Regions from separate parts of the Cupriavidus metallidurans CH34 genome, predicted to be linked through region 2. Evidence: predicted binding sites of a transcription regulator. Region 2 holds the regulator's gene; the other holds the start of a gene.
The links. Region 2 encodes HrcA, which represses chaperone genes, less so after heat shock. Its sites were predicted from a motif close to TTAGCACTCNNNNNNNNNGAGTGCTAA; they were not measured.

Region 1: groES (co-chaperone GroES) is a predicted target of HrcA. The motif match lies at 3,570-3,596, and genes of this name have one in related genera.

The regions. Positions count from the first base shown of each region.
Region 1 covers NC_007973.1:670,882-676,588, forward strand. Annotated here, with positions in the region: gene RMET_RS03100 (autotransporter outer membrane beta-barrel domain-containing protein) at 1-3,327, opposite strand, end outside; gene groES (co-chaperone GroES) at 3,688-3,978, shown strand; gene groL (chaperonin GroEL) at 4,063-5,706, shown strand.
Region 2 covers NC_007973.1:1,088,268-1,093,974, reverse strand. Annotated here, with positions in the region: gene hemH (ferrochelatase) at 1-760, opposite strand, end outside; gene hrcA (heat-inducible transcriptional repressor HrcA) at 871-1,917, opposite strand; gene RMET_RS05025 (NAD kinase) at 2,018-2,935, shown strand; gene recN (DNA repair protein RecN) at 3,016-4,785, shown strand; gene RMET_RS05015 (hypothetical protein) at 4,822-5,247, shown strand; gene mprA (MprA protease, GlyGly-CTERM protein-sorting domain-containing form) at 5,347-5,707, shown strand, end outside.

The DNA.
Region 1 (5,707 bases), 420 kb from region 2:
CAGCGTGCCGCTGCCGGTCTTGAGCAAACCACCCGTGCCGGAGATCGCGCCAGACAAGGTGCCACTGCTATTGTCACCGCCCGTTGCCAGCGTCCGGGTGCCCAGCTTGATCTGGCCAGCGCCACTCAGGCTGCCGAAGCTGGCTTGCGCCGCAGTGATGCCAGAGATGTCGAGGATGCCCGCGGCATCGACTTGCACACCGCTGGAGTTTGCGATGCTGCCCGCGCCGGACAGGGCAAGCGTGCCGCCGGCGACCTGTGTCGCGCCGGTGTAGGTGTTGACGCCAGTCAGGGTCAAGGTGCCGGTGCCTTGCTGGACGAGATTCCCGGTGCCGCTGATGACGTCGGCGTAGCCGATGCTGTCGGTCCGGTTGAACATCAGTGTGCCGTTGTTGACCACGTTACCGCCAATGCTGCCGGTGGTGGTGGCGTTGCCGATGCGCAGTGTGCCGCTGCTGAGTTGTGTGGTGGCGGCCCGCACGTCCCCCAGCGCGAAGATCCACTGGCCGGCGCTTGTACTGAGCGCGAGTTGTCCGCTGGCCGTCACTGGCCCGTACAGCGCGATGCCGTCGCGGGCGGAGATCGTGACATTGCTGCCGCTCAACGCGGCATTGGCCAGCAACGTGCCGCCGTTGGCCGCGAGTTGCAGATTGCTCGTGCCGGTGTTGATTGCCGATACCGGTAGCGTCAACGCCCCGCCAGCGGTCAGGCTGACCGCGCCGTTCGTGCTGTTGTTTAGCGCCGAGACGCGCAGATCGCCAGCCGCGCGCAAGGCCACGCTGGAGCCCGTTGCAGCGATCGGGCCCTGAAAGCTGTTGCCCGCGTCGGTCAATGTGATGGCGCCAGTGCCGGCGCTGATGGTGGTGCTACCGGCAACGCTGAGTGCGCCGCTTTGGGTGATGGCCTTGTCGATGGTGGATGCCGACAGGTTGCCACGCACCGTGCCGGTGCCAAGATTCATTGGACCCAGGCTCGTGGCAAGCAACGTATCCGTATTGACGTTACCGAAGGTCAGCGCCGAGGCGCTGCTGATTATCGTGGTGCCACCGGTCAGGCTTACCGCGCCAGCGAACGAATTGCTGGCGTTGGTCAGCGAGATGGCGTTCGTTCCCGCATTGATCGTGGTATCGCCTCCGACCGACAGCGCGCCGGATTGTCCAAGCGAACGGGTCGTGGTCAACGCGAAGTCGCCGCCCGTGCTGATCGGCCCGAGCGCGGCGATGCTGTTGCTGCTCTGGTTGAGCGTCATGTTGCCGATGGCGCTGCCTGTCAGGGTTCCCGCCGTCAGGCTGCCCCCGGTCTGGCGGACGTCCCCCAACGATTGCAGGCTGATCTGGCCTGTCCCGGCGGCCAGCGTGCCACCGATCTGGACACTACCGCCCGAGATGGCGATCGGGCCCTGAAAGCTATTGCCCGCGTCGGTCAATGTGATGGCGCCAGTGCCGGCACTGATGGTGGTGCTACCGGCAACGCTAAGCGCGCCGCTTTGGGTGATGGCCTTGTCGATGGTGGATGCCGACAGGTTGCCACGCACCGTGCCGGTGCCAAGGTTCATTGGACCCAGACTCGTGGCAAGCAATGTATCCGTATTGACGTTACCGAAGGTCAGCGCCGAGGCGCTGCTGATGGTCGTGGCGCCACCGGTCAGGTTCACGGTGCCACCGAACCAGTTTCCGACGTTGGTTAGCGAGATAGCGCCCGTGCCGGCATTGAAGGTGCTGTTGCCCGCAATGGTGAGCGCACCGTTTTGCATGATGAAGCCGCGGTTGCTCGTTGCCGACAGGCTACCGTTCACGGCGGTGGTGCCGAAGACCAACGCACCCGTGCTTGTGGCGGTCAATGTGCCGGCGTTGACGGTGCCCAAGTTCAGTCCCGAGCTACTGGTGATCTGCGTGGCGCCACCGGTCAGATTTACCGCGCCAGCGAACGCATTGCTGGCGTTGGTCAGCGTAATGGCGTTCGTGCCCGCGTTGATCGTGGTATCGCCACCGACCATCAGCATGCCGGATTGTCCAAGCGAACGGGTCGTGGTCAACGCGAAGTCGCCGCCAGTGCTGATCGGCCCGAGCGCGGCAATGTTGTTGCTGCTCTGGTCGAGCTTCATGCTGCCGATGGCGCTGCCTGTCAGGGTTCCCGCTGTCAGGCTGCCCCAGGTCTGGAGGACGTCCCCCAACGATTGCAGGTTGATCTGGCCTGTCCCGGCGGTCAGCGTGCCACCGAGCTGGACACTACCACCCGAGATGGCAATCGAGCCGCCCGTCGTCGTGCCCGACGCGTCGATGTTGCCCCCCAGGCTCACGGCGGCGTCCGACGTGATCTGAACCTGCCCAGCTTGGGACTGGCCACCCTGCGAGACGTCGATGCTGCCGTTGTTGACTACGGCGCCCCCTGTTCCGCTAAGCCTGACGTTTCCACCATTCGCGTTGATGACGCCGCTGTTGTTGACCAGCGTGCCGTACAACCCCGGCTGGGCTGCTGCCGCCATGACGATCGTGCCTCCGGTTGCCAGGAGGGTTCCCGTATTGACGACCGCGGTGCTGCCCTGCGTGGTGCTCAGTGCGCCGGAAATGGCAACATTCATTAGGCCACTGTCGTCGAACGTCATCGTTGCGTGGTCTGCGGCCACCAGGCTGATTCGCCCGCCATTGGCCATCAGCAAGCCATTGTTCGATACGCCGGCGCCGACGAGTGCCGCCGAGTTGCCATTGAACGTTGCACCGCCAGCAAACGCTACGGTGCCGCGCGTGGCCGCTGCATCGAGGCTGTAGCTGCCGCCCGTCGTGGCAGGGGCGGAAACACCGAGCGAGGTGGCGAGAAGTCCGCCGGTTGATGTCGTGCCACCGAAAACCAGGCCGTTTGCATTGGCAAGGATCGTCTGCCCGGCTGCCGACACGGATCCGTAGATCTGGCTGGCTGTAGTGCCAGAAATGTTGTTGAGGGTGACGGCGTTGGAACCCGTCGTGAAATTGACCGTACTGTACGCAGCAACATCGAACGAGGACCAGTTGATCGTGCCCGATGACGAATATTGATTGACCGTCGTGGTGGTCCCTATCGAGTTGACAGTCCCGCTCCCGCTGATCCAGACCGGGCCGGTTGGCAGCGTTCCGGCAATCGGTGTGGCAGCCATCGCAATGGCGGGGAGCAGGCCCGCGGAAAGCGCCGACAGTGCCGGCAAGCCGACGCTCCAGCCGGTACGCCGCCGGGAAGCCGTTGGGGCGATAGTTGCGGTGCCCGTGCCTCCCGAGCCCTGGCTTCCGGCCGTTTCCGGCGCCACCTTCAATGCGCACAGCGTGCGATTCCAGACAAGTCGATAGATATGGTTCAAGGTGCGGCCTCCCCGGTGGCTGCGAATGCCCCAGAGGGCGGCAAAGCCCAGAAGTTACAAATTGCAACAACTACAGGGAATCCCAAGAACTAGGGAATTCGGGGTGGGAGGACCAGATTTTTGTGTGATCTATGGGGCGTATTCACCGACTGGGACTGTTTTCCTCGGCGCATTCTTGTGGTCCGTACGGGAAAACCCCCATTCAGCCCGCGTCTTGAAAACGAAATACCCCGTCCCTATAATTAGCACTCGCTGGGGGAGAGTGCTAACAGTCGCCCCCGCGGTACCCGAAACCCGATGGTCGTCGCTATCAGACGACCATTTGTGATTTAACACTCACTTTTGTATCTAGGAGTCCGTATGAACCTGCGTCCTCTGCACGACCGCGTGATCGTGAAGCGTCTGGACAATGAAACCAAGACCGCATCCGGCATCGTGATTCCCGACAATGCTGCCGAGAAGCCCGATCAAGGCGAAGTGCTGGCGATTGGCCCTGGCAAGAAGGATGACAAGGGCAACAACATCGCCCTCGACGTCAAGGTGGGTGACCGCGTGCTGTTCGGCAAGTACGCCGGCCAGGGCGTGAAGGTGGATGGCCAGGAACTGCTGGTCATGCGCGAAGAAGACATCATGGCTGTCGTCAACAAGTAATCGACGCCCACAAGCCACCCAATTCCCGATCGTCCCCCTGACAATCCAGCGGGACGCATCCATCCAGATTCGGAGATTCAGAACATGGCAGCAAAAGACGTAGTGTTCGGCGACGCCGCCCGTGCCAAGATGGTCGAAGGCGTGAACATCCTCGCCAACGCAGTGAAGGTGACCCTGGGCCCGAAGGGCCGCAACGTGGTGCTGGAGCGCAGCTTCGGCGGCCCGACCGTGACCAAGGACGGCGTGTCCGTGGCCAAGGAAATCGAACTGAAGGACAAGCTGCAGAACATGGGCGCGCAGATGGTCAAGGAAGTGGCTTCCAAGACCAGCGACAACGCCGGTGACGGTACCACCACCGCAACCGTGCTGGCCCAGTCGATCGTGCGCGAAGGCATGAAGTTCGTTGCCGCTGGCATGAACCCGATGGACCTGAAGCGCGGCATCGACAAGGCCGTTGGCGCCGCCGTCGAAGAGCTGAAGAAGCTGAGCAAGCCGACGACCACCAGCAAGGAAATCGCCCAGGTTGGCGCGATCTCGGCCAACAGCGACGCCTCGATCGGCGAGCGCATTGCCGAAGCCATGGACAAGGTTGGCAAGGAAGGCGTGATCACCGTCGAAGACGGCAAGTCGCTGGCCGACGAGCTGGAAGTCGTGGAAGGTATGCAGTTCGACCGTGGCTACCTGTCGCCGTACTTCATCAACAACCCGGAGAAGCAGGTTGTTCAGCTGGACAGCCCGTTCGTTCTGCTGTTCGACAAGAAGGTCTCGAACATTCGTGACCTGCTGCCGGTGCTGGAGCAAGTGGCCAAGGCTGGCCGCCCGCTGCTGATCATCGCTGAAGACGTGGAAGGCGAAGCCCTGGCCACGCTGGTGGTGAACAACATCCGTGGCATCCTGAAGACCGCCGCCGTGAAGGCTCCGGGCTTCGGCGACCGCCGCAAGGCCATGCTGGAAGACATCGCCATCCTGACCGGCGGTACCGTGATCGCCGAGGAAATCGGTCTGACGCTGGAAAAGGCCACGCTGCAGGACCTGGGCCAAGCCAAGCGCATCGAGATCGGCAAGGAAAACACTATCATCATCGACGGCGCCGGCGACGCATCGGCGATCGAAGGCCGCGTGAAGCAAATCCGCGCCCAGATCGAAGAAGCGACCTCGGACTACGACCGTGAGAAGCTGCAAGAGCGCGTGGCCAAGCTGGCCGGCGGTGTTGCCGTGATCAAGGTTGGCGCTGCCACCGAAGTCGAAATGAAGGAAAAGAAGGCACGCGTGGAAGATGCACTGCACGCTACCCGTGCTGCCGTGGAAGAAGGCATCGTCCCGGGCGGTGGTGTGGCGCTGCTGCGTGCTCGTGCTGCGATCGCTGGCCTGCACGGCGAGAACCCCGACCAGAACGCCGGTATCAAGATCGTGCTGCGCGCCATGGAAGAGCCGCTGCGCCAGATCGTGCTGAACGCTGGTGAAGAAGCTTCGGTTGTGGTGGCCAAGGTCATCGAAGGTAAGGGTAACTACGGTTACAACGCGGCTTCGGGCGAGTACGGCGACCTGGTGGAAATGGGCGTGCTGGATCCGACCAAGGTGACCCGCACCGCGCTGCAGAACGCCGCTTCGGTGGCTTCGCTGATGCTGACCACCGACTGCGCCGTGGCCGAATCGCCGAAGGAAGAGTCGGCTCCGGCAATGCCGGGCGGCATGGGCGGCATGGGCGGCATGGAAGGCATGATGTAAT
Region 2 (5,707 bases):
GAAACTGGCCGGGCTGCAAGCCCAGCGCCTCGCCGAGCAGACGACCGGTCTTCAGACACTCGCAGTGATAGGGATCACCCAGGTCCAGCAACCGGCGCGGAAGGCCGTGGAACGACAGAATCAGCTTGTCACCGCGCGCGAAGTCCGGCTTGCCATGCTGGGCCCAATAGCCGCCCACCTGCTTGTGCAGCGCAGAGATATACGCCGGGTGATCGTGGAAATGCTTGACCAGCCGTAACTCGGGCTGGTTGCGCCATGTCGACAGGACACGAAATGCCTCGTCGAAAGCGGTGGCCGTGGTCGTGCCGGAGAACTGCGGATACAGCGGCAGCAACAGGATCTGTTCGGTACCCTGCCGGCGCAGCGCTTCCATGACCGATTCGATCGACGGATTGCCATAGCGCATCGCACAGGCCACCGTTACGTCGTGACCCTGCTGCTGCATCAACAGTTGCAGCGCATGAGCTTGGCGCTCTGTATACACAAGTAGCGGCGACCCGGTCATATGCGCCTCGCGCAGCCAGATCGACTCGTACTTCATGGCCGACGCCCGCGAGCGGAACGGCAGGATCAGGCCGTGCAGGATCGGCAGCCAGGCCAGGCGCGGGATCTCTACCACGCGCGGGTCGGACAGGAACGCCTTCAGGTAGCGCCCCACCGCCTTAGGCGTGGGCGCGTCCGGGGTGCCGAGGTTGATCAGCAGGATCGCGGTGCGCGGCGGCTGGCCGTGCTGGTGTGCCGGTTCAGGCGAAAACGTCATAGGGTTTCCGTTGGGACTGCCGGGGGCGCTGGCGAATCTGGGGCCGGCCGCAAGCCGTTGCAGGCGGCCGACTCAGGACAGACACGTCCACCGTGTCAATAGTTCGTGGCTCAGCTCTGGCTGAGCGCGCTGGACAGGAGCCGCGCGGTGATATCGACGATCGGGATCACCCGTTCGTAGGCCATCCGCGTGGGGCCGATCACGCCCAGGGTGCCAACGATCTGGCCATCCACCCCGTATGGCGCGGTGATCACGGCCATGTCCTCGATCGGCACAAGCTGGCTTTCGCCGCCGATGAAGATCTGCACGCCTTGCGCGTGACTCGACACATCGAGCAGCTGCAGCAGGCTCGTCTTGTGCTCGAACACGTCGAACAGGCGACGCAGCTTGTCCATGCTCGATGACAGGTCTTCCACTTCCAGCAGCTTGCGCTCGCCTGAAATGAACACCTGCTCGTTGTCCTCGGCCATTGCGCTGCTGCCCGCCTCGACCGCCGCCTGCATCAGCGCGGACATGTCGCGGCGCAGGTCCTGCAACTCCACGCGCAGGTGGTCGCGCACGGCGTCGAAGCTCATGCCCGCATAGTGCGAGTTGAAGAAGTTCGCCGCCTCGATGAGCTGGCCCGGCGTGTACGCCAGGTCGGTCTGGATGATGCGGTTCTGCACATCCCCTTCCGGGCTGACGATGATCAGCAGGATGCGCTTGTCAGACAACCGCATGAATTCCACCTGACGGAACGACTGCGCGCGCCGTGGCGTCATCACCACGCCAGCGAAATGAGAAAGATTCGAAAGCGTATGCGCTGCCGCCGTGATCATGCGCTGCGGCCCGAACTGCTGGCCACCCAGTTGCCCCTGGATCTGGCCGGTCAGCTCCGCCAACTCGGCACTGAACTCCGGCGCGCGCTCCAGCGGGCGCGCCGTCAGCATCGTGTCGACAAACAGCCGGTACCCGCGCGGCGTGGGGATTCGGCCAGCCGAGGTATGTGGGCTGGCGATGAAACCCATCTCCTCGAGGTCCGACATCACGTTGCGGATGGTGGCCGGCGAGAGATCAAGCCCCGAGAACTTCGACAGGGTGCGCGAGCCCACGGGCTGCCCCTCGACGATGTATCGCTCGATCAGGGTCTTGAGAAGCTTTTTTGAACGTTCGTCCATGATGCCCCGATTTTAATCAAACTTTGGCGGTTCAGGCGTCACCTGGAGCGGCGGCGGCCCAGTGCTGACAACGATCATGCCGGTATGGTCTAATCCCGGCATGTCTGCCCCCCACAAGACCGGCGCCGCGCGCCCCCCGTTCAAGACTGTAGCCCTGGTGGGCCGACATTCGACCGCTGGCATCGAAGGTCCGCTGGAAGAACTCGCGTCTTGCATCTCCCGTAACGGACAGGATGTGGTGTTCGAACGCGAAACCGCAATGGCTACCGGGCTGACAGGTTACCCGGTGCTGACCCCCGACGAGATCGGCCGCGAAGCTGATGTGGCGGTGGTGCTGGGCGGCGACGGGACGCTGCTCGGGCTGGCCCGCCAGCTAGCCGGGCACGATGTGCCGGTGATCGGCGTCAACCACGGCCGGCTGGGCTTTATGACCGACATCCCGCTCGATGCCATCTCCACGGCACTGCCCGAGATGCTGTCCGGCCGGTATGAGGCCGAAACCCGGATGCTGCTGGAGTCGCGCGTGATCCGCGACGACTCGGTGATTTTCTCCGCGCTGGCGTTCAACGATGTGGTGGTGAACCGCTCGGGGATCTCCGGCATGGTCGAACTGGCGGTCTCGGTCGACGGCTATTTCATGTACAACCAGCGCTCGGACGGCCTGATCGTCTCCACGCCCACCGGCTCCACCGCCTACGCGCTGGCCGCGGGGGGTCCGATCCTGCACCCGACGCTGTCCGGCCTGGTGCTGGTGCCGATCGCGCCACACGCGCTGTCGAACCGGCCCATCGTGCTGCCGTACGACGCCGAGGTCACGATCGAAGTGGCCAGCGCGCGCGATGTCAGCGTCAACTTCGACATGCAGGCGCTGGCCTCGCTGCTGCCCGGCGACCGCATCGTGGTACGCCGTTCGGCCAAGACCATCAACCTGCTGCACCCAGTGGGATATAACTACTACGCCACACTGCGCAAGAAGCTGCACTGGCACGAGTATCCGACCGAAGACAACCGGCTCTGATCCGCAGACGCCTCAACGTTCCGTCCTGATCCTCGTTACCCGACCTTACCGCCCTTACCCGCCACCGCTCACCGCCCACGATGCTGCGCAGCCTCTCGATCCGCGACTTCGTCATCGTCGACACGCTCGACCTCGACTTCTCCGCCGGCTTTACCGTCTTCACGGGTGAAACCGGCGCGGGCAAGTCGATCCTCATCGACGCGCTCGCCCTGGTGTTAGGTGAACGGGCCGACGCAGGCGTGGTCCGCGAAGGCGCGGCACGTGCCAGCATCAGTGCCACCTTCCACACCCACTCAGCGCTGGATGCGTGGCTGGCCGAGCGCGAACTGTCGAGCGACATGGAAGACGACGACGGCGGCACCGTGCTGCTGCGCCGGACTGTCGACGCCAGCGGCCGCAGCAAGGCCTTCATCAATGGCGCCGCGGCAACGCTGGCGCAGTTGCGCGAGGTGGGCGACCAGCTCGTCGATATCCACGGCCAGCACGCGCACCAGTTGCTGCTGCGCCCGGATGCTCAGCGCCAGTTGTTCGACGCCCACGCAGGTCTGACCGAACAATCCGCCGCCGTGGCCGAGGCCTGGCGTGTGTGGCGCGCCTGCGTCAAGCAGCGCGAGGCGGTCGAGCACCAGTCGCGCGAGATGCAACTCGAGCGGGAGCGGCTCGAATGGCAGGTTGGCGAGCTGGACAAGCTCGCGCCGCAGCCGGGCGAATGGGAAGAGATCCAGGGCGAATACAACCGCCTGTCACACGCGGCGGGCCTGATCGACGGCAGCCGCGCCGCGCTCGACGCGCTATCCGAATCGGACGGCGCAGTGACCTCCGTGCTCAACGGCGTGGTGCACCGGCTCCAGCAACTGGCCGATGTCGACCCGGGCCTGCGCGACGTGCTGGCCGCGCTCGAGCCGGCGCTGGTGCAGGTCGAGGAAGCCGCGCACTCCCTGAACCGCTATGTCGACCGGCTCGAACTCGATCCAGAACGGCTGCAGGCCGTGGAAGAGCGCATGCAGGCGCTGCACGCCACCGCCCGCAAGTATCGTCTGCCGCCGGAACAGCTATCCGACGAGTTGCTGGCCCGCCGCCAGCAACTTGACGACCTCCAGGCCGCCCAGGACATCAACAAGGTGCTGGCGCGCGAAGCCGCGTCGCGCGCTGCCTACCTGACCCTCGCCCAGCATCTGTCGGGCGCGCGCAAGGTGGCAGCCGAAGCCTTGTCCGCCGCGGTTACCAATGCGATGCAGGGCCTGTCGATGGCCGGTGGCACGTTCGCCGTGGCATTGCATCCGCTCGAGGAAGGCCAGAGCCACGGGCTCGAGCAGATCGAGTTCCTGGTGGCAGGCCATGCCGGCGTGAGCCCCAGGCCGCTCGCCCGCGTGGCATCGGGTGGCGAACTGGCGCGGATCAGCCTGGCGATTTCGGTCATCACGAGCGAGGCGGCGCCCACGCCAACGCTGATCTTCGACGAAGTGGATACGGGGATCGGCGGCGCGGTGGCCGAAGTGGTTGGACGCCGCCTGCAGGAACTCGGACGTTCACGGCAGGTACTCTGCGTCACGCACCTGCCACAGGTGGCGGCGCAGGCCGGGACCCACCTGCTGGTCAGCAAGGAAACCAGCAAGGACGACAGAAAGGCCGGAGGCGACAATGGCGGACCGGTGACGCGGTCGCGCATCCGGACACTCGATACGGATGGCCGCGTCCAGGAAACCGCGCGTATGCTTGGTGGTACCACGGTCACTGCCACGACCATGCAACATGCCGAGGAAATGCTGGCGCAAGGCACCAAGGCAGCCCAAGCGGCCAACTCGCCGCGCGAAGCCAGTGGCAAGCGCCCGCGCCGCGCGGCCGGCTGATTCCGGCACGCCGAACCACACAGGAGTTTCAAACCGATGACCCATGGCAAGTCGCCATCGCTCCACCGCCGCGTCGTCGCGGCCACCTTTGCCGCGCTGGCTGTGACGGCAGTGTCGGGCTGCGCCTCGGAATCGAAGTCATTCGCGCCGCCGCGCGGCAGCATTACGGACGACCGTGCGATCGGTGACATCCTCGTCAAGTTCACGCCGCCGGATGTGACAACGTCGGAAGACGCCGGCAAGCTGCTGGCAGCGGTCGAGGGGCCGGTGCGCTATGTGGTCAAGCGCCCGATGTCGGGAGGGGTCTGGCTGGTCACCGCGATCACAAAATCCCCCGACATCACCGCCGACCAGGCCGTCGCCACGCTGCAGGCCGCGCCGCGCGTGGAATCGGCAACGCCCGACCGCATGTTGAAGCCCCACCGGTCCATGCCGGTTGGCCGCGACATGCCCCAGCAATAAGGTTCAGCATCGCCTAATCTGAGAGCCGAGTACCTCAGCAGTTCGCATCGCCGGTTGCCTCGCCAAGCTCTAGCCGACAAAGCCCCTTAAGGAGCGATGATGCCGTACAGGTTGCTGAAGTCCCGGCTCACGTCCGCCGCGCCAGCCGCGCTGTTGGTCATCGGCGCGGCCCTTGCTCACGCCCCTGCCGCCCATGCCGATACCGGCACGGCAGCGCGCCGCGCCCCGGTCTACACCGGCAACTACATCGTGCGATGGCGCGACGGCAGCCAGACCGTCGACACCCCCGCCGACACCACCCGGATGCGCCAGGTGGCCTCCAGCACGGGGCTCGGCCTGACCGTCAAGCGTCCGATGTCCGGCGCCATGCAGTTGCTGACCGTGAAGGACAGTCGTGGCGACGACCCCGAGACCGTCGCGAAGCGGCTGCGCAACGATCCGCGCATCGCCGACGCCGTGC